Regions from separate parts of the Yersinia kristensenii genome, predicted to be linked through region 2. Evidence: predicted binding sites of a transcription regulator. Region 2 holds the regulator's gene; each other region holds the start of a gene.

Region 1 (6,858 bases), 1.5 Mb from region 2:
ACCCGTGGGCAGATTGCTATTGAAGCGGGTCTGGAACCCTTGGCCGACAGTTTATGGCATGACCCCCAGCAAGACCCAGAACAGGTTGCGCTCGCTTTTGTCGATGCTGAAAAAGGCGTGGCGGATACCAAAGCGGCACTGGATGGCGCACGCTACATCCTGATGGAGCGTTTTGCGGAAGATGCAACATTGTTGGCAAAAGTGCGCCAATATTTGTGGAAAAACGCCCATTTGGTAGCAAAAGTGGTGGAAGGCAAAGAGCAGGAAGGCGCTAAATTCCGCGATTACTTCGATCACCACGAACCTATCGCCCAAGTCCCTTCTCACCGCGCACTGGCGATGTTCCGTGGCCGTAATGAAGGTGTGCTGCAACTGGCGCTAAATCCCGATCCCCAGTTTGACGAGCCGCCTCGCGAGAGTCAGGGCGAACAGATTATTATCAATCATCTGGATCTGCGTCTGAATAATGCACCGGCAGACAGCTGGCGCAAAGCGGTAGTCAACTGGACCTGGCGTATTAAGGTGTTGATGCATCTTGAAACCGAGTTGATGAGCACCTTGCGCGAGCGGGCCGAAGACGAAGCTATCAATGTATTCGCCCGTAACATGCAAGATTTGCTGATGGCGGCACCGGCAGGGATGCGCGCCACCATGGGCCTCGATCCGGGCCTGCGCACCGGGGTAAAAGTGGCGGTGGTGGACGCTACTGGCAAGCTGGTCGCCTTCGATACCATTTACCCTCATACCGGACAGGCTGCAAAAGCCGCCGCCGTGGTGGCCGCCCTGTGCATCAAACATCAGGTTGAGCTGGTGGCGATTGGTAACGGCACCGCCTCACGGGAAACCGAGCGCTTCTTTACCGAGCTGCAACAGCAGTACCCGGCAGTAACCGCGCAGAAAGTGATTGTCAGTGAAGCCGGGGCGTCAGTCTATTCGGCCTCGGAACTGGCGGCACTGGAATTCCCGGATCTGGATGTTTCCATCCGTGGCGCGGTCTCTATTGCCCGCCGGTTGCAAGATCCGTTGGCCGAACTGGTTAAGATCGACCCGAAATCCATTGGAGTCGGCCAATATCAGCATGACGTCAGCCAAAGCCAATTGGCGAAAAAGCTGGATGCGGTGGTAGAAGACTGCGTAAACGCCGTGGGAGTCGATTTGAACACTGCGTCCGTGCCATTGCTGACCCGAGTCGCCGGTTTGACCCGTATGATGGCGCAAAATATTGTGAACTGGCGTGATGAAAATGGCCGCTTCCATAACCGCGAGCAATTACTGAAAGTCAGCCGCTTAGGGCCGAAAGCTTTCGAACAGTGCGCGGGCTTCTTGCGGATTAACCACGGAGATAACCCGCTGGATGCTTCAACGGTGCATCCGGAAGCCTATCCGATTGTCGAGCGCATTTTAGCCGCCACCGAGCAAGCTTTGCAGGATTTAATGGGCAATGCCACGGCCTTGCGTAACCTTAATGCTCGCGATTTCACCACCGAGAAATTTGGTGTACCGACGGTCACTGATATCTTGCGCGAGCTAGAGAAACCGGGCCGAGACCCCCGCCCTGAGTTTAAAACGGCGACCTTTGCCGAGGGCGTGGAAACACTGAATGACCTGACGCCGGGTATGATCCTCGAAGGCTCAGTGACAAACGTGACTAACTTTGGTGCCTTCGTCGATATCGGCGTTCATCAGGATGGTCTGGTGCATATTTCCTCACTGGCAGATAAATTTGTCGATGACCCGCACAAGGTGGTGAAAGCCGGTGATATCGTCAAAGTTAAAGTCATGGAAGTGGATTTGCAGCGCAAACGTATTGCTCTGACGATGCGTCTTGATGAGCAGCCGGGTGAAAGCGGTTCACGCCGGGGCAATAGCGGTGAAAACCGTGCCAACGCCAATAACGCCAGTAATAACAGCCGCGGTGCCAGCCGGCCACGGAATAATAATGAATCCAATAGCCGCCCAGCCGCCAAAGGGCGTGCAGACAGCAACAATTCCAGCAACAATAGCGCCATGAGTGACGCGCTGGCTGCGGCATTTAAAAAACGCTGATATTGGAGCCCAGGGCCACATTTGTGGCCCTTTCTTTATTCACTTTCTGCATTAAATTTGTCAATGACAACTCATCTCTAACAAGTTATTGACCGCCTATATTCATATTTTTTTCTTCTATAAGCTCGCTTGGTTATCTTCTAAATTAATTAGCACGCAATTCTTTTATCTTGTGTTAAATCGAGCAGCGTCCTGACTGATTTAACATCATAGTTAACACGCGGTTTAATTTAGTCCGCTATGGCGCTTAATTTATAAATAATTACCATAGCATTCTAAGAGTTAATTAAAATATGAATGTTATTTGATTCAAATCATAGTGAAGTGATTATGTTAATTATCGGTATTTATCATTATGGACAGCGGCTTACAGAAACATTCAGTTAACTGATTTAACTCATTGTTCGCATTTGCGATTGTGCTAATTTGATGGTAAAACAAGCGAAAATAAAAATCAGACTCATTAATTATAAAAATGAAATAGTAATGAATATTTACTTTTGAGTATTTAACCTTAGTTGAATATGCAAACAATTCTTACTATTATTACTTTAATTATTATCATTAGTGTAATAATACATTGAATTTCGGTAAGCGAATGTCCCAAGAGGCTCCTATGCACTTGATCCCACAGCGTTCCTACAAAATTATTGGTTTCTCACCTGAAATTAGCCCAGCTTACCGGCAAAAGTTGTTGTCTCTGGGTATGTTACCCGGCTCTTCATTTAATGTTGTTCGCCTTGCGCCCTTAGGTGACCCTATTCAGATAGAAACTCGTCGGGTCAGTCTGGTGCTCCGTAAAAAAGATTTAGATTTACTGACACTCGACCTACAACCCTAATATTTCAGGTCAACTTCTTATTCTGGTTGCAGGGTGATGCATGATAATCGCCTTGCACAAGCTGACTTTAATTTAATTTACATTCTAAATAATTCGAGTTGTAAGAAGGCGCCCAGCGAGAGACAAATTGGTTGAAAGCCATTTGAACAGCGCTTGCGCTGGCCCGTAGGGCGAGCCTCTAATGAGGCTCATAATCCCGATGAGTTGACGCCAGTCAATGATTCTGGTGAGCGAGAGCAGCCAACGCACATACAGCCTGAAGTATGACGAATGTATTGATATCACGTTGGATTATGAAAACACTCACCATTGGCCTAATTGGCAACCCCAATGCGGGTAAAACCACCCTTTTCAACCAGTTAACTGGCGCCCGCCAGAGAGTCGGTAACTGGGCCGGGGTCACTGTCGAGCGCAAAGAGGGGCACTTCAGCACCACGCAGCACCAAGTGACTTTGGTTGACCTGCCGGGAACCTACTCACTAACGACTATTTCAGAACAAACCTCGCTGGATGAGCAAATTGCCTGCCACTATATTTTGAGCGGCGAAGCTGACCTGCTGATTAACGTGGTGGATGCAGCCAACCTGGAGCGCAATCTCTACCTGACATTGCAACTGATAGAGTTAGGCATCCCCTGTATCGTGGCACTGAATATGCTGGATATTGCCAAAAGCCAGCACATTGATATTGATATTGCAGCACTTTCTCAGCAATTGGGCTGCCCGGTTATCCCGCTTATCTCCACCCGTGGGCAGGGTATCAATGAATTAAAAACGAGCATTGATGAGTTTCAGCCCGTCACCTTTAAAGCTTTGATTAACTACCCGCCAGTGCTACTCCACGAAGTGGATAAGTTGGTGCAGGAAATGCCAGAATCTTGGCCGGTTCAGCAACGCCGCTGGCTGTCACTGCAAATCTTGGAAGGGGATATTTACAGCCTGGCGCGTGCAGGTATCGCAGCACCACGCCTTGAGCTGGCGCGGGAAAACCTGCGGCAAAATCAGCACGAAGACCCGGAACTGGTGATCGCCGATGCCCGCTATCAAAGTATTGCCCGTATCTGCGATATCGTCGGCAACTCACAGCAAGCCGAACCCAACCGCCTGACACAAGCACTCGACAAAGTGATCCTGAACCGCTGGTTGGGCGTGCCTATCTTCTTGTTTGTCATGTATTTAATGTTCGTCTTGGCCATTAATATCGGCGGGGCGTTACAACCGATATTTGATATCGGCTCTGCGGCCATTTTTATTCAAGGGATACAATGGGTTGGCTATACGCTGCATTTCCCGCAGTGGCTCACTATCTTCCTGGCCCAAGGGGTCGGCGGCGGGATAAACACCGTGCTGCCGCTGGTGCCACAAATTGGCATGATGTATTTATTCCTCTCTTTTTTGGAAGACTCCGGCTATATGGCCCGTGCCGCGTTCGTCATGGACCGGTTGATGCAGGCGCTAGGGTTACCGGGCAAATCTTTTGTGCCGCTAATTGTTGGCTTTGGCTGCAATGTACCGTCGATTATGGGCGCACGCACCTTGGATGCTCAACGCGAGCGCTTGATAACTATCATGATGGCACCGTTTATGTCCTGTGGCGCACGGCTGGCTATATTTGCGGTATTTGCCGCCGCATTCTTCGGCCAGGACGGAGCCAGTATCGTCTTTTCTCTCTATTTACTGGGGATTGCCGTCGCCATCCTCACCGGATTGGTATTGAAATACACCATCATGCGCGGTGAAGCATCACCCTTTGTGATGGAATTACCGGTTTACCATGTGCCACATCTCAAAAGTCTGTTATTACAAACTTGGCAACGGCTGAAAGGATTTGTCCTGCGCGCCGGGAAAGTCATTGTTATCGCAAGTATTTTTATTGGCGGACTGAACAGTTTTTCTTTCAACGGCAAAGCCGTAGACAGTATTAATGACTCGGCGCTGGCTTCTGTCAGTAAAGTATTAACGCCGTTGCTGGCCCCAATGGGGATCCATGAGGATAACTGGCAAGCCACTGTGGGGTTAGTCACCGGGGCCATGGCCAAAGAAGTGGTGGTAGGGACACTGAATACCCTTTACACCGCCGAGCAAATTAAAAATGAACCTTTTGATGCTGAAAGCTTTAATTTATGGGGTGAATTGGCCGGAGCGGTTGATACTACCTTGCAGGGGTTAAAAGAGACCTTTAGCCTCAGTGTGTTATCCAACCCTATTGAAGCCAGTAAAGGTGACGGCGAAATGGCGGCCGGTTCGATGGGGATAATGAGTAGCAAGTTTGGCTCCAGTATTTCAGCCTACAGCTACCTGATTTTCGTCTTATTGTATGTGCCTTGTGTCTCGGTGATGGGAGCCATTGCGCGGGAAACCAGCCGCGGCTGGATGACCTTCTCAATACTGTGGGGACTGAATGTGGCTTACTCACTGGCAACCTTGTTCTATCAAGCCGCCACTTTCCAGGATCATCCACAACAGAGTCTTACCATTATCGCATTGGTTATTATTATTAATGCTTTGATCTTGTTGGGTTTGCGCCGTGCACGTAGCCGGGTCACGGTGAGATTACAAAATAACACCCCCACCAGCAGTTGTTGCCAGCGTTCTGGCAATGACTGTCACTGACGAGGAGGAACTATGGCAAGTCTGGTGCAATTGCGCGATGCAATCGCCCTCAGCGGCAGTACCGATGCCAAGCAACTAAGCCACCAATTGGCGCTGCCTTTACCTTTGGTTGAGGCCATGCTGGAAAAGTTAACCGCGATTGGCAAGATTGAACGCATTGAGCAAGATAATAGCGGGTGTATGAGTGGCAGTTGCAAGAGTTGCCCTGAGGGCAAGAGTCAATGTAACACAGTGATTTATCAGTTAAAAAAACATCATTAAGCCGAAGGAGATGCCCATATGGGCATCTCTGCTAACATTATTTATAAACTTCTGCATCAGCATCAAACTTCTTCTTCTCGCGCTCAGCAATAATCACATAATATTTACCGCCTTTCTCGTCTGCCAGTTTTGACAGCTCCTGCTTCACATCCATTGGCGATGTTGCTTCACCCGAAGTCGAGATTGTGCCAATCTTTTCGTAATTTTTAGCTTCTTCTTTAGTAATTTCTTTAGCCGCCATCGCGCCAAAAGAAACCCCTGTCACCACCAGAGCTACCGCCAGATTTTTCAATAAATTCATACCGAATACCTCGCAAATGAATGATTAATGCTTATAAGTATTGTACTAATGCACTAACAATTATTAATTAAATTTAATATTTAGCCATTAAATCGACGATTAAATTTTATTTAGCCGCTCTTTCCAACCGGTTCTTAACGCCAGCCATGGTGCGCCAAAAGCCCAAAAAATAGAGTATCAGCGACTATTCTGTTGCGCGAAATCGATGATTAGTTTTGAAAACTCATCAGGATGAGAAACAAATGGTGCGTGGGCACATCCTTTCATCACCACTGATTGCGTGCGCGGCCATTGATGGTCTAACAATGAGGCGACATTACGCGGCACCAGCCCATCCAGATAGCCATAAATGCGCAAGAAAGGCAGAGAGCAGCCGGCTAACGCTTCGCGCAAATCCGCCGTGCGCAAGATATCCAACCCACCGGTCAAGACACTCACTTCCGGCATTTGATGTTGCAATACAACCGCTTTCAACAAACGGGCATCCTGGCGCGCACTTTCGGTGCCCAGAGTTTGCAAAGCCAGAAAACGCTCCACGGTGCGCTGGAAATCCTCACTGAGCTGTTGCTGGAAACCGGCCAGAACCTCCGGGCGGATCCCCGGCCATTCATCATGAGCCGCAAAACACGGGGAAGAAGCCACCGTGATAAGGCCACGCACCCGATCGGGGTGCTGCAATGCTATCTGGCTAGCAACCAACCCGCCCATTGACCAACCCAGCCATATAGCTTGCTTAGGTGCTTGTTGTAAGATTGTTTCGGCCATTTCAGACAATGACATCGCACCAAATTCATTGC
Region 2 (6,858 bases):
GCGGTTATTCATTACGGATGAGGTTAGTGATGAACAAATTCAGATTAAATGCATTAGCGGCGATAACCGCAACCTTTGGCCTGATGGGGTACGCTCATGCGGACACCACCAACCAACAGCTGGTTGATCAACTCAGCACCTTGAAAGTTAACTATAAAATATTGGATAACCGCGCGGCTGAAAATGGTGTAGATTGCGCCAAATTGGGCGCTGACTGGGCATCATGTAATAAAGTCCTGATTACTCTGACCAACACCGGGGATGAGATCAAAGGCCAAGACTGGGCCATTTACTTCCACAGCATCCGTCGGATCCTGACTGTCGATGACGACCAATTCAAAATTACTCACCTGACCGGCGATCTGCATAAAATTGAACCTACCGCTAAATTCACCGGCTTCCCCGCCAATCAGGCGGTTGAAATCCCGATCACTGGTGAATACTGGCAGTTATTTGCCACTGACTTTATGCCGCGTTGGTACGCCACTTCAGGTGATGCGAAACCAAAAGTCCTGAAAAGCACTGATACTGAGGATATTAATGAATATCTGACTCAGTTTACGGGCGATCAGTGGAAGCGCACCAAAGACGACAATAACGTGCTGATGACGCCGGAATCCCGCTTTGTTAAAAATGAAGCGGTGAAAACATTGGCAGCAGCTAACCTGCGCGGGCAGATTATCCCGACGCCGATGGAAGTGAAAATTCACCAACAAGATGCCGATTTGAGTAAAGGCGTTGCTCTTGACCTGAGCGCTTTACCAAAACCGGCCGCTGATGCTGCACAACAGCGTTTTGAATTACTGGGTTTGAAGTCTGATTCAGCCGGCTTCCCGATTAAAACGGTAATTCAGCCGTCTGCTTTTAAAGGTGATTTAGCCGTTTCTGGGGCATATGAGCTGAAAATCGGCGAAAAAGGCGCGCAGGTCATAGGTTTTGATCCGGCAGGGGTGTTCTACGGTTTGCAATCTATTCTTTCTTTAGTGCCGGTTGACGGTAGCAAGAAGATTGCAACATTGGAGGCCAAAGATGCGCCGCGCTTTGAATATCGCGGAGTCTTCCTGGATGTCGGGCGTAACTTCAAAACCAAAGATGCCGTGCTGCGTTTGCTCGATCAAATGGCGGCTTACAAGCTGAACAAATTCCATTTCCACCTCAGTGATGATGAAGGCTGGCGTATTGAGATTCCTGGCTTGCCAGAACTGACGGATGTCGGTAGCAAGCGTTGCCACGATTTAACGGAAACTACCTGTTTATTGCCACAATTGGGTTCTGGCCCGGATAGCAATAATCTGGGTTCTGGTCATTTTACCCGCGCTGATTACATCGACATTCTGAAATACGCCAAGGCGCGTCAGATTGATGTCATTCCTGAAATTGATATGCCAGCCCATGCTCGTGCGGCTGTGGTATCAATGGAGGCCCGCTACAACAATTTGATGAAGCAGGGCAAAGAAAAAGAAGCCAACGAATTCCGTCTGGTCGACCCGACAGATGATTCTCAAACGACTTCAGTTCAGTTGTATGAGCGCAAAAGTTATCTCAACCCCTGCCTGGATTCTTCTAAGCGTTTTGTCGACAAAGTGATCGGCGAAATGGCTCAGATGCATAAAGAAGCCGGTATGCCGCTAAATACTTGGCATTTTGGCGGCGATGAGGCCAAAAATATCCGTCTGGGGGCCGGGTTCCAGGACAAAAACAGCCCGATTGAGCCGGGTAAAGGCATTATTGATAAGAGTGTAGAAGATAAGCCGTGGGCCAAATCGCAGGTTTGTCAGGACATGGTCAAGCAAGGCAAAATTCAGGATGTTGAGCACCTTTCCAGCCACTTTGCTATTGAAGTCAGCAAGTTGGTAAATGCTCACGGCATCGAAAAAATGCAAGCCTGGCAAGATGGCCTTAAAGATGCCAAAGATTCGAAGGATTTTGCGACCAAACGTGTGGGCGTTAACTTCTGGGATACCCTCTATTGGGGCGGGGCCGACTCAGTCAATGATTGGGCCAATAAAGGTTATGAAGTGGTCGCGTCCAACCCAGATTATGTCTATTTCGACATGCCGTATGAAGTTAACCCAAGTGAGCGCGGTTATTACTGGGCAACTCGCTTCAACGACGAAGCTAAAGTCTTCAGTTTCGCGCCGGACAACATGCCGCAAAATGCTGAAACCTCGGTTGACCGCGATGGTAATCACTTCAGTGCCAAGAGTGATAAACCTTGGCCGGGTGTGCACGGTATTTCAGGCCAATCATGGAATGAAACTGTCCGGACTGACGAACAGATGGAATACATGATTTTCCCACGGGTATTACCATTGGCGGAACGTGCCTGGCATCGTGCGCCATGGGAGCAAGATTACAAAGCAGGTCGTGAGTACAAAGGTGGCGAAACCCATATGGTCGATACCAAGGCGTTGAACTCAGATTGGCAGCGTTTTGCCAATATTATGGGGCAACGTGAATTGGCGAAACTGGATAAAGCCGGTGTTGCTTACCGCTTACCGGTGCCGGGAGCACGTGTTGTTGCAGGGGAGTTAGAAGCTAACATCTCCTTGCCGGGGCTGATTATTGAGTATTCGACTGATGGCGGCAAGCAATGGCAGAAATATGATGTCAAAGCCCAACCTAAAGTCAGCGGTGATGTGTTGATTCGCTCGACCAGTCCGGATGGTAAACGTAGTAGCCGTGCGGAGCCGGTTAAAGTCTGATTATTGCTGTCAAAGTGTTGTGTCTGATGTTAACTCCTGTTTGCCCGATTTTTAGGTAAACAACATTAAGTGAAATTGAGTTGATGGTTTTTACCCCGGCGAGTCCGGGGTTTTTTTTGCTTCAAACTCATACGGATAGCGACTAAGTGAGCAATAAAAAAGTGGATTTGTCACGAGGATAGGGATATAGGATACCAGTAACAAAAATGACCACCTGACTCCCAACTAAAATGATTTGTGGGAAAGGCGGCCATCTTGAGAATTGCTTATTTCAGCATTATCTAAAAATCTTTATATGATCAATGCGATTAAACCATATTATTTTGGATCGTGCGCAGACTCATCTTCACGGCAATTGCCAGTGGCACAGTGGCCATATAGATACAGGCTATGATTGGTCAGCTTGATGCCATGCTTCTCAGCAATATCACGCTGCTGTTTTTCAATCTCTTCATTGCTAAATTCAATCACTTTGCCGCAATCCAGGCAAATCAGATGATCGTGATGATGTTGTTGTGTCAATTCAAAGACTGATTTACCGCCTTCGAAATTGTGGCGGGTCACAATACCGGCATCATCAAATTGGTTCAGTACGCGGTAAACCGTCGCCAAGCCAATTTCTTCACCGATATCGATCAGCTTTTTATAAAGATCTTCCGCGCTGACGTGATGGTTAACCGGATCTTGTAACACTTCCAGAATTTTAAGCCGAGGCAGCGTTACTTTAAGGCCTGCATTTTTTAAGGCTTTGTTGTTGTCAGTCATGCGGATTCAGTCCTATTACTATCGATTCAAATTAAGGCCGTTCAGCCTATGACATCCGTGGCGCAATATTCTCAATTGCGTCTCATTATAGAACTGCTAGCCCCAAATGAAAACCGTGGTTGTTAACAAAGATATAATCGCACACTTTGTCCCATTAATCATGCAATGTATTGATGAATGGGATTGTTGCATCATTTAAGTATATGGCTGCTAGGCGTAACGTTACAAATTTGTAGCGGTTTATTTTCATTTTTCACGGATGAACATGCGGATCTGTGGGCGGCTTAACAAGTATCGCGAGAGGCGTAAGAGTAACGGAAACGCGGTTTGATGTTTAACACCACCCGCGCGTTTCCGACACGACAAATTAACCGGTAATTTCAGCGAGATTCAGTTCTTCACTGATCTGTTTCACCCAAGCACTCACTCGCTCATTCGTCAGTTCTGGCTGGCGATCTTCATCAATAGCTAAACCGACAAAGTGATCATCATCCGCCAAGCCTTTAGAGGCTTCGAAGTGGTAGCCTGCCGTTGGCCAGTGACCGACAATGGCAGCACCGCGTGGTTCGATGATATCGCGCACGGTTCCCATCGCATCACAGAAATATTCTGCGTAATCTTCCTGGTCGCCACAACCAAACAACGCCACCAGTTTGCCGTTGAAATCGATCTCTTCCAGCGTCGGGAAGAAATCATCCCAATCACACTGGGCTTCACCGTAATACCAGGTTGGGATACCGATCAGCAGAATATCGAAGCCTTCTAAATCTTCTTTGCTGCTTTTGGCAATGTCATGAACCTCAGCAACCTCTTTGCCCAGTTGCTTTTGGATCATCTTGGCAATGTTTTCGGTATTGCCAGTATCGCTGCCAAAGAAAATGCCTACAGTTGCCATATAACGTAATACCCTTAAATTCAAAAAGTTATGCAAATTATTGAGCCTTCTGCCCAATAATATAACACATGTATAGGGCCATATAATGCCAGAAAATCTCGCCAGGCCGATATCAAGTTTATGCGATATAAAATTTTTGTGAGCCGCTCAACCTTATAGCGGCATTGCCGATAACCTTCATGTAACCGAAAGGTTGCAATTTGCGGTGCCAGGGGGAAAACCGTCAGATGAAAATTTGCCGGGAAAGGAGTTGTCGTTAGCTGTATGGAACGTCCTTTATTGCTTTTCGGTCATCAAGTAACACCAGAGTTTTAACGATAACTATCCGATATATAAGGGGAACGAACATGCAGTTTTTAAGAGATATTACCATCAGAGCCGCACTACTTTGGGTGCTTGGGGCATTTTGCCTGCTATGGGGCGGTGTATCGGGTTATACATTGCTATCACTGAATCAACTGACACAATCGTCTAATGCCAACAGTGTGTTGGTTGAAAACATGAATTTAGTCAATCAGGGGACGGATCAATATTTCCGCATGGTGACACGTCTGGCCCGTTCAGTCGATTATCGCCAGAGCGGTAATATTGTGGATGCCGATAAAGAACTCAAATCATCCAATACCGCACTTGAGAATCTGAAAAAGGAGTTAGCACAGTTTAAAGCTATCGATCATGCACAGATTGATCCCGCATTGGTGACTGGAGTGGTTAATGGATGGAGTGGATTAATTGATCAGGGTGTGACTCCGCTATTTCAGGCCGCAATGAATAACAATGACACAGTCTATGAGGATTTAGCCAAAAAGACCGTGCCAGCGCTGAGCCGCCAATATGGCGCTGTTGCGGAGAATTTTAATCAGGCCGCCTCAAAAGCCATCGGCGTGGCTAAAGAGCAATTTGCTCACCTGACCAGAGTGAGCAGCATAATATTAATCTCTGCTTTGGTGGCGGGATTAGTGATTTTGGTGGTCACTGATCGCTACCTAATTGTTAACATGGTGCGTCCGCTAGATGATATCCGCGCACATTTTCGCGCGATTGCTTCAGGCCAACTTGGGCAGCCTATTACGGATTTTGGCCGTAACTGTGTCGGGCAATTATTTCCACTGCTACGTGATGTGCAGGCCAGCTTGGCCAACACGGTAAAAGCTATTCGCAGCAGCACTGATGGGATTTATCACGGGGCGGCAGAAATTTCTGCCGGAAATACGGATTTATCATCGCGAACAGAGCAGCAGGCGGCCGCATTGGAAGAGACCGCCGCGAGTATGGAGCAATTGACGGCAACGGTAAAACACAACGCAGACAATGCACATCACGCCAGTCAACTGGCGGCAAATGCTTCTATCACTGCAAAAAAAGGTGGGGCACTGGTGGCTGATGTGGTGCATACCATGGATGAGATCTCTGCGAGTTCACGCAAAATAGCCGAAATTACCACGGTAATTAACAGTATTGCTTTCCAGACTAATATTCTGGCACTCAATGCCGCCGTTGAAGCGGCCAGAGCCGGAGAGCAAGGTCGGGGGTTCGCCGTGGTTGCCAGTGAAGTCCGCAATCTTGCACAACGCAGTGCGCAGGCGGCGAAAGAGATTGATAACTTGATCACCGAATCAGTAAGCCGCGTTAGCAGTGGTTCGGCATTGGTAGAAAGCGCCGGGATAACCATGGATGAAATTGTTCGTTCCATTACGAATGTCACTGATTTAATGGGGGAGATCGCATCGGCGTCTGATGAGCAAAGTAAAGGTATCACTCAAGTCGGGCAGGCGGTGGCGGAAATGGACAGTGTGACTCAGCAAAATGCTGCGTTGGTGCAGCAAGCTTCCCGAGCAGCGGCTTCGCTGGAGGAACAGGCGGCGCAGTTAAACCAAGCGGTAGCCGTGTTTAAATTGCGGTCAGATGATGAGCGAGCAAAACCGGCAGCCAAACCTCGGGCCAGAGTTTTAGCGGCGACACCGACGAGTAAGGTGGATAACAATACAAACTGGGAAACGTTCTAGCCTATTTTTCAAAAGCTATTGTGAGGATATTGGCGTGGCGTAATCACTTACGCCACGCCGTCGTGATAACCGATGGGGTAAAACCAATAGGGTTAAAACCCTTTTTGTGAGTGTTCTAATTGAGCCAGTAACATCTGTTCAATCAGTTCACTACGGCTGATGTTACGCTGCTCAGCAAGGCTGTTGAGAGCATCGACGGCATCGGCATTAATCTTCAGTTCCACGCGTCGTAAGCCACGTACTTTATCGCGCCGTAGTTGATTTCGCTTATTAATTCTAAGCTGTTCATCACGGGATAATGGGTTTGTTTTCGGGCGCCCCGGACGGCGTTCATCTGCGAACAGATCCAGCGTCGTGCGATCCGTTTGTTCTTTTGCCATAGGTAGCGGTACTACAAGGGATTTACATCAGAAATTTCTGATGATTCGGTTTACACGTTTCAGGCCGATAGCTCATTATTTGGCGCTGCTATAACTCTGCAATGTCA
Region 3 (6,858 bases), 1.3 Mb from region 2:
CCCCTCACTGCGAAAAAACGATTGGCGCAGTTGATGAACGATCATCAAGTGCCATTAATTGAAGATGGTTTATATGCCGAAATTCAATTTGGCTCGACGTTATCTCCGGCAGTTAAAGCATTCGATCGTGACGGCTGGATACTGTTTTGTTCCAGCTTCACCAAAACGCTGGCACCGGATTTCCGTATTGGTTGGATTGATGGGGGCCGCTTCGCAGAAGCGTTGCACAAGCTAAAAGCGGTATCGTCGATGGCGGAGCCGATGCTGTTGTCGGAAACACTGGCACTGTTCCTTGAGTCTGGCGGCTATGACCACCATCTGCGCAGTTTGCGCCGCCGTTATGCGCAGCAGGTTCAGCAAGCTCAACAACTGATTACCCGCTATTTTCCGCGGGGAACTACAGTGACACAGCCGGCTGGTGGGTTTGTATTTTGGGTCGAATTCCCTGATAGCGTCGATACTGTCGCGCTGTTTCATCAATTGCTGCAAGAGCAGATTTGCTTGACGCCGGGGACGCTTTATTCACCCAGTGGCCGGTATCGCAATGCATTTCGCCTATCGTGCTGTTATCCATTCAATAGCCGCTATACTGGGGCGCTGGAGCGGTTAGGGGCGGTTGCATGTGAAATTAGCGGTTTACCCGCCGGAATGCAGTGGCAACCAGTACAGGAGGCTGCTGCCGAAAGGCCTACATCCTGATACACTATCCATCTTGATGCACAATCAGTGCTATCTTATCTCCAACTTTAGCGAAATATCGTGCCCATCAGCGGCATGTACGGGCCAATACTATGAAAGAACATGCAGAAATCAAACGTCTAAGCGATATGCTGGATGCGCTGAACCATAAAGATCCGGCTGTTATACAGCAGGGTAATATGGAGTTAATCGCACAGCATATGAAAGAAAAAGAGAAACTGGCTGCTGAAATACAGCGTTTGAAAGAAGTGCGGGTTAAAAACCTGAGTGCTGAAGCCCAAAAGCTGGCGCAACTGCCATTCAGCCGAGCGATTACCAAGAAAGAGCAAGCGGATATGGGCACTTTGAAGAAAGCAGTGCGCGGCATTGTGGTGGTTCACCCAATGACAGCATTAGGTCGCGAGATGGGCCTGAAAGAAGTGACTGGTTACGCCAAAAAAGCGTTCTGATTGCGACTTTCGATAAAGCCGGGTGTGTGGCATAGCCACTGCCCGGTTTTTGCGGATTTGTATGACTCTTGATATATGCTAAGCATATCTCCCATATAAGTTTGCCGTCCTTGGCAATATTGTTTTGACTGACTATTCTCCTTGTCTGTACTCGAAATAAATAATCAGAAAGTTTCCCAATTATCCTGCTGATCATTACGGCTAGCGTCTGGGGCCGGGCGCGGTGTGGCTACACGTGAGGCGCTAGTATTGCTTTGAACAGTTTCAACTTCTGCTTCGGACAGCCGGAATACCGCGACCGCTTGCTCCAGTAAGATGGCTTGTTCAGCCAGTGAGTCAGCAGCTGCGGCCGATTCTTCCACCAATGCGGCGTTTTGTTGAGTGGTGCTGTCCATTTCGGAAATAGCCTGGCTGACTTGGGTGATACCCCGGCTTTGTTCATCAGAGGCCGAGGCGATTTCTGCCATAATATCGCGCACATGGGTGACGGAGCGGACGATATCTTCCATAGTTTGACCCGCATTTTGTACCAGCGAGGTACCAGCATTGACTTGAGATACCGACTCGCCAATCAACCCTTCAATTTCTTTCGCCGCTTGTGCACTACGCTGCGCCAAATTACGCACTTCACTGGCGACCACGGCAAAGCCCCGGCCTTGCTCACCGGCGCGTGCTGCTTCAACTGCGGCATTCAGTGCCAAAATATTGGTCTGGAAAGCAATGCTATTAATCACTGAGGTGATTTCAGAAATGCGTTTAGAGCTGCCGGAGATATCATTCATGGTGCGCACCACATCATTAACCAGCTTGCCACCTTGTTGCGCAGTTTGTGATGCCTCGGTGGCCAGTTGATTAGCGTGGTGAGCATTATCGGCATTCTGTTTAACCGTGGCATTCAATTGCTCCATACTGGCGGCAGTTTCTTCTACGGCGGCGGCTTGTTGTTCCGTGCGGGAGGATAAATCAGTATTGCCCGCGGCAATCTCGCCGGAAGCATGAGACACCTGACTGACGCCGATACGAATTTCATCAATCATGGCGCGCAGGTTTTCATTCATCCGGGCGACGGTATTCATCAGCAGGCCCAGTTCATCGGTACGAGTTGATGTGGTCTCTGCGGTTAAATCGCCGTTAGCAATGCGTTCAGCCATCGCCAGTGTGGTGCGCAGTGGCACGGTAATCTGGCGGGTCATGCGCCATGAAATCAGTAAGCCAAATAGCAAAGCGGCAATGACAGTAATAGTTAACTGCAATTGTGCATTATCGATTTCGTCGTGGGTGCCTTGCAGTTCTTGGGTGAACAGGTGGGTCGCCAACTTATTCAATTCATTGGCATTATCTTCCATCACTTTACCGACTTCCAACTCTTGTTGATAAGCCGGTAAATAGGCCAGAACATTGTCTTTATAGGCGCTGAGGCTGGAGATAACCGGGGCTAATAACTTTTGTTGGTCAGCGGATAACACTGGCATGAAAGCATTCGCCGCACTGTTGGCAATATTGATCGAGGTTATCAACGAAGATTCTGCATCTTGGTTGCGATCCAGCAATAAACCCCGCGCGTTATAGCGCACGGTCATCAACTTTTGGTTCATTTCCGCCAGTAGAATCTGGGTGTTGGTATCTGCGCCCTCATTGAGCAAGCTTTGCTGTAACTCATTGAGATTCTTTTGAGTTTCAGAGATATTCCAGCTTTTACGCACATCGTCTTTATGGGCTACTGCATTCACAAAGTTACTTTGTTGTTGCAGATATTCTTCTACCACATCGGAAATACTACTGATCGTTTTACGGTTATCTGCCGACCAGCCAAGTGTTTCACTTTGGTCTAATAGACTTTTTATCTTATTGATATGTTCTGAGTTTTCTTCGATATATTTCAAATCATAGGTGCGTTCATATAGCGCGCGATTATATTTTGCCTGGTTGGCTTCATCATTAATTTTGTAACTCAAGTCGACTTTATAAGCATGTTCTTCAATGACGGAGAAATGATAGGCAGTGGTACCCGCGATGATCCCAACTAACAACAACATCAGGAAAAAGCTTAATCCCAGCTTTTTACCGACTTTCACGTTTTCAAAATTACCAAAAATTTTGCTAAATCCTGCCATGTTCTGCTCCGTTATACGGTGTTTCTGATGCAAATTAATCAGTGTAGGTGAATAGGGGTAGGTCTAATTATTAGAATAATGATGGAGGGCTGGGCGTGAGGTCGCCTTGGCAAGAGTGCTTTTTCTCACGTTTTTGTCGCGATATTTAGGGCTGATGATTCATAGATTCATGCCATAAATGTCAGTATCCCTCTTGTGCAATCTATCGGCAGAAATTGGCGAAACTTTAGCAAAAAAAATGCCAGCAAGAGGGCCTTGCTGGCATGGTTTTCGGCTTTATACTCTGCGGACTTGAAGCCGCAGAATGGCTAGCTGAGAATTACTTAGCTTGAGCGAAACGAGCGGCTGCTTCGTCCCAGTTAACCACGTTCCAGAATGCTTTGATGTAGTCTGGGCGGCGGTTTTGGAATTTCAGATAGTAAGCATGTTCCCACACATCCAGGCCAACAATCGGGAAGCCAGACGCGCCAGAAACCGCTTCGCCCATCAGCGGGCTGTCTTGGTTAGCAGTAGAAACAACAGCCAGTTTGCCATCGTCTTTCAGAACCAGCCAAGCCCAACCTGAACCGAAACGCGTTGCCGCAGCTTGTTCAAATTTTTCTTTGAAGCTGTCAACACTGCCGAAGTCGCGTTCAATCGCGGCTTTCAGGTCACCGGTCAGAGTGGTGCCCAGTTTCAGGCCTTTCCAGAACAAGCTGTGGTTAGCATGGCCGCCAGCGTTATTACGCATAAAGGTGCGTTTTTCTGCCGGAACTTTGTCCAGATCTTTGATCAGATCTTCAACACTGAATTTAGCCAGCTCAGGGAAGCTCTCCAACACCGTATTTGCATTGTTAACATAGGTTTGGTGGTGTTTGGTATGATGGATTTCCATCGTCTGCTTATCGAAGTGGGGTTCTAAAGCATCATAAGCATAAGGCAGGGATGGCAGTGAGTAACTCATAATCATCGTCTCCGTAGGTGTAGGGCGGCGCAAAAAAGTAAGCACCGCGTAAGCATTCGGATCATTATAGTTAATTAAATGATATTGAAAATGATTATCAATGCCGTACAAATTGTGTGGTTTTTATGTGTTAATCCGCTGCGGGTGGGTATATACCGTTGCGCGACCGGGTTTACTGAAACCAACCAAGGTGAGATTACAGCGCTCAGCGACTTCCACCGCTAAGGTTGTGGCAGCTGAAACAGCAAATAAAATTTCGGCACCGCACATGGCGGCTTTCTGTACCATCTCATAGCTGGCGCGGCTGGAAACCAGCACTGCACCTTGCCGCCACGGCTGTTTAGCTCGAATCCCGAGCAGCTTATCCAGTGCGACATGGCGGCCCACATCTTCGCAGCCACCTAATAATTCCCCTTGAGGATTAATCCAGGCGGCGGCATGGGTGCAGCCGGTCAGTTGGCCCACGGTTTGCACCTGTTTGAGTTGTGCAAGTGCATGGTCTAAATGATTAAAATCAAAAGATTGCGTGAACGGCAAGGGCGTAATTGGGCGGAAAATATCGTCCAGTTGCTCAATACCACAGACACCACACCCAGTGCGGCCAGCCATCGCCCGGCGGCGTTCTTTTAAACCGACAAAACGGCGGCTGGATAACTCAATGTTAACTTCTATGCCATTACAGCCAGGATTAACATCAATGGCGTAGATTTCTTGCGGCGTACTAATAATTCCCTCTGATAACGAAAACCCCAGCGCGAAAGCCTCTAAATCCTTGGGGGTGGCCATCATCACCACATGAGAAATGCCGTTGTACACCAGAGCTACCGGTACTTCCTCTGCCAACCAATCCAACTGCGGCTCGGCCATTTGATGGCGCTGTAGCACGTTAAGCTGTCGGGCGCCGCAAATTCCGGTTGAAAGGTCAATATCTGAAGGTTTGATCTGGCTCACTATGCGGCCCTGAAAGTTATAACCCATAATCACAATGTGGTAACATTCACATTAAGAATGGTATGGGTATGATTCCATTTCAATAGGAATGTATCCCACACCGATAAAGGTGATATCGCTTTAGCGATTTTAGCGCTTCTGGTTTTGTTGAGGGAAGCGCGAACTGAATTTTAAATTCATACAATGTGACAATGAATGAAGGAGAGACCCATGCAGGTCAGCAGAAGGCAGTTCTTTAAGATCTGCGCTGGCGGTATGGCAGGAACCACGGTCGCGGCACTCGGCTTTACGCCGTCAGTGGCGCTAGCGGAAACGCGCAATTATAAGTTGCTGCGCGCCCGTGAAACGCGGAATACCTGCACATATTGCTCCGTCGGTTGCGGGCTTTTGATGTATAGCCTCGGCGATGGTGCTAAAAACGCCAAAGAGAGTATTTTCCACATTGAAGGGGACCCAGATCATCCGGTAAACCGTGGTGCACTGTGCCCTAAAGGTGCGGGGCTGGTGGATTTCATTCACAGTGAAAGCCGCTTGAAATACCCAGAATATCGCGCGCCAGGTTCAGATAAATGGCAGCGAATCACTTGGAATGATGCATTTGACCGCATTGCCAAGCTGATGAAAGAAGACCGGGATGCTAATTTCATTAAGACCAACGATGCGGGTGTGACCGTCAACCGTTGGCTGAGTACCGGTATGTTGTGTGCTTCGGCATCCAGTAATGAAACGGGTTATTTGACCCAGAAATTTAGTCGCGCTCTCGGCATGCTTGCCGTAGACAACCAAGCACGTGTCTGACACGGACCAACGGTAGCAAGTCTTGCTCCAACATTTGGTCGCGGTGCGATGACCAACCACTGGGTTGACATCAAGAACGCAGACTTAATTATCGTCATGGGCGGTAATGCGGCAGAAGCGCATCCGGTGGGGTTCCGCTGGGCGATGGAAGCCAAAATCCACAACAATGCCAAGCTGCTGGTGATAGACCCGCGCTTTACTCGTACTGCTTCGGTGGCGGACTTCTATACGCCGATCCGATCCGGTAGCGATATCGCGTTCCTGTCCGGCGTGTTGTTGTATCTGATGACCAACAACAAAATTAATCGCGAATATGTCGAAGCTTATACCAACGCCAGCTTGCTGGTGCGGGAAGACTATACTTTCGACGATGGTTTGTTCAGTGGTTATGACGCCGAAAACCGCAAATACGATAAAACCAGCTGGAATTACCAGTTGGATGAAAACGGCTTTGCGAAACGCGACGTCACCTTGCAAGATCCGCGCTGTGTGTGGAACTTGCTGAAAGAACACGTCAGCCGTTACACGCCGGATGTGGTCTCCAACATTTGCGGTACGCCAAAAGCCGATTTCTTGCAGGTTTGCGAATATCTCGCCGAAACCAGTGTGTCCAATAAAACCGCCACATTCCTGTATGCGCTGGGCTGGACACAGCACTCAGTTGGTGCGCAGAACATCCGCACTATGGCGATGATTCAGTTGTTGCTCGGCAATATGGGCATGGCAGGGGGCGGGATTAACGCCTTGCGCGGTCACTCTAATATTCAGGGCTTAACTGACCTGGGCTTGCTGTCGCAAAGCTTGCCGGGCTACCTGAACTTGCCGTCAGAAAAACAGCCGGATATTGATATTTACCTGAAGGCCAACACGCCGAAAACCCTGTTGCCGGGCCAAGTTAACTACT

Evidence for each region. Region 2 encodes Fur, which represses iron uptake genes when iron is present. Its sites were predicted from a motif close to ATAATAATGAGAACNACTATCAA; they were not measured.
Region 1: the regulator Fur is predicted to act here: its motif matches at 2,571-2,593, upstream of feoA (ferrous iron transporter A).
Region 3: the regulator Fur is predicted to act here: its motif matches at 4,284-4,306, upstream of sodA (superoxide dismutase [Mn]).

What each region holds. Positions count from the first base shown of each region.
Region 1 covers NZ_UHIY01000001.1:1,235,723-1,242,580, forward strand. Annotated here, with positions in the region: gene DX162_RS05855 (Tex family protein) at 1-2,046, shown strand, start outside; gene feoA (ferrous iron transporter A) at 2,663-2,887, shown strand; gene feoB (Fe(2+) transporter permease subunit FeoB) at 3,181-5,499, shown strand; gene DX162_RS05875 (FeoC-like transcriptional regulator) at 5,512-5,760, shown strand; gene DX162_RS05880 (YdgH/BhsA/McbA-like domain containing protein) at 5,798-6,061, opposite strand; gene bioH (pimeloyl-ACP methyl ester esterase BioH) at 6,239-6,858, opposite strand, start outside.
Region 2 covers NZ_UHIY01000001.1:2,707,996-2,714,853, forward strand. Annotated here, with positions in the region: gene DX162_RS12350 (beta-N-acetylhexosaminidase) at 30-2,705, shown strand; gene fur (ferric iron uptake transcriptional regulator) at 3,024-3,470, opposite strand; gene fldA (flavodoxin FldA) at 3,838-4,365, opposite strand; gene DX162_RS12365 (methyl-accepting chemotaxis protein) at 4,713-6,371, shown strand; gene ybfE (LexA regulated protein) at 6,464-6,751, opposite strand.
Region 3 covers NZ_UHIY01000001.1:1,396,276-1,403,133, reverse strand. Annotated here, with positions in the region: gene DX162_RS06490 (aminotransferase-like domain-containing protein) at 1-699, shown strand, start outside; gene DX162_RS06485 (YibL family ribosome-associated protein) at 792-1,148, shown strand; gene DX162_RS06480 (methyl-accepting chemotaxis protein) at 1,313-3,262, opposite strand; gene sodA (superoxide dismutase [Mn]) at 3,582-4,205, opposite strand; gene fdhD (formate dehydrogenase accessory sulfurtransferase FdhD) at 4,329-5,183, opposite strand; gene fdnG (formate dehydrogenase-N subunit alpha) at 5,367-6,858, shown strand, end outside.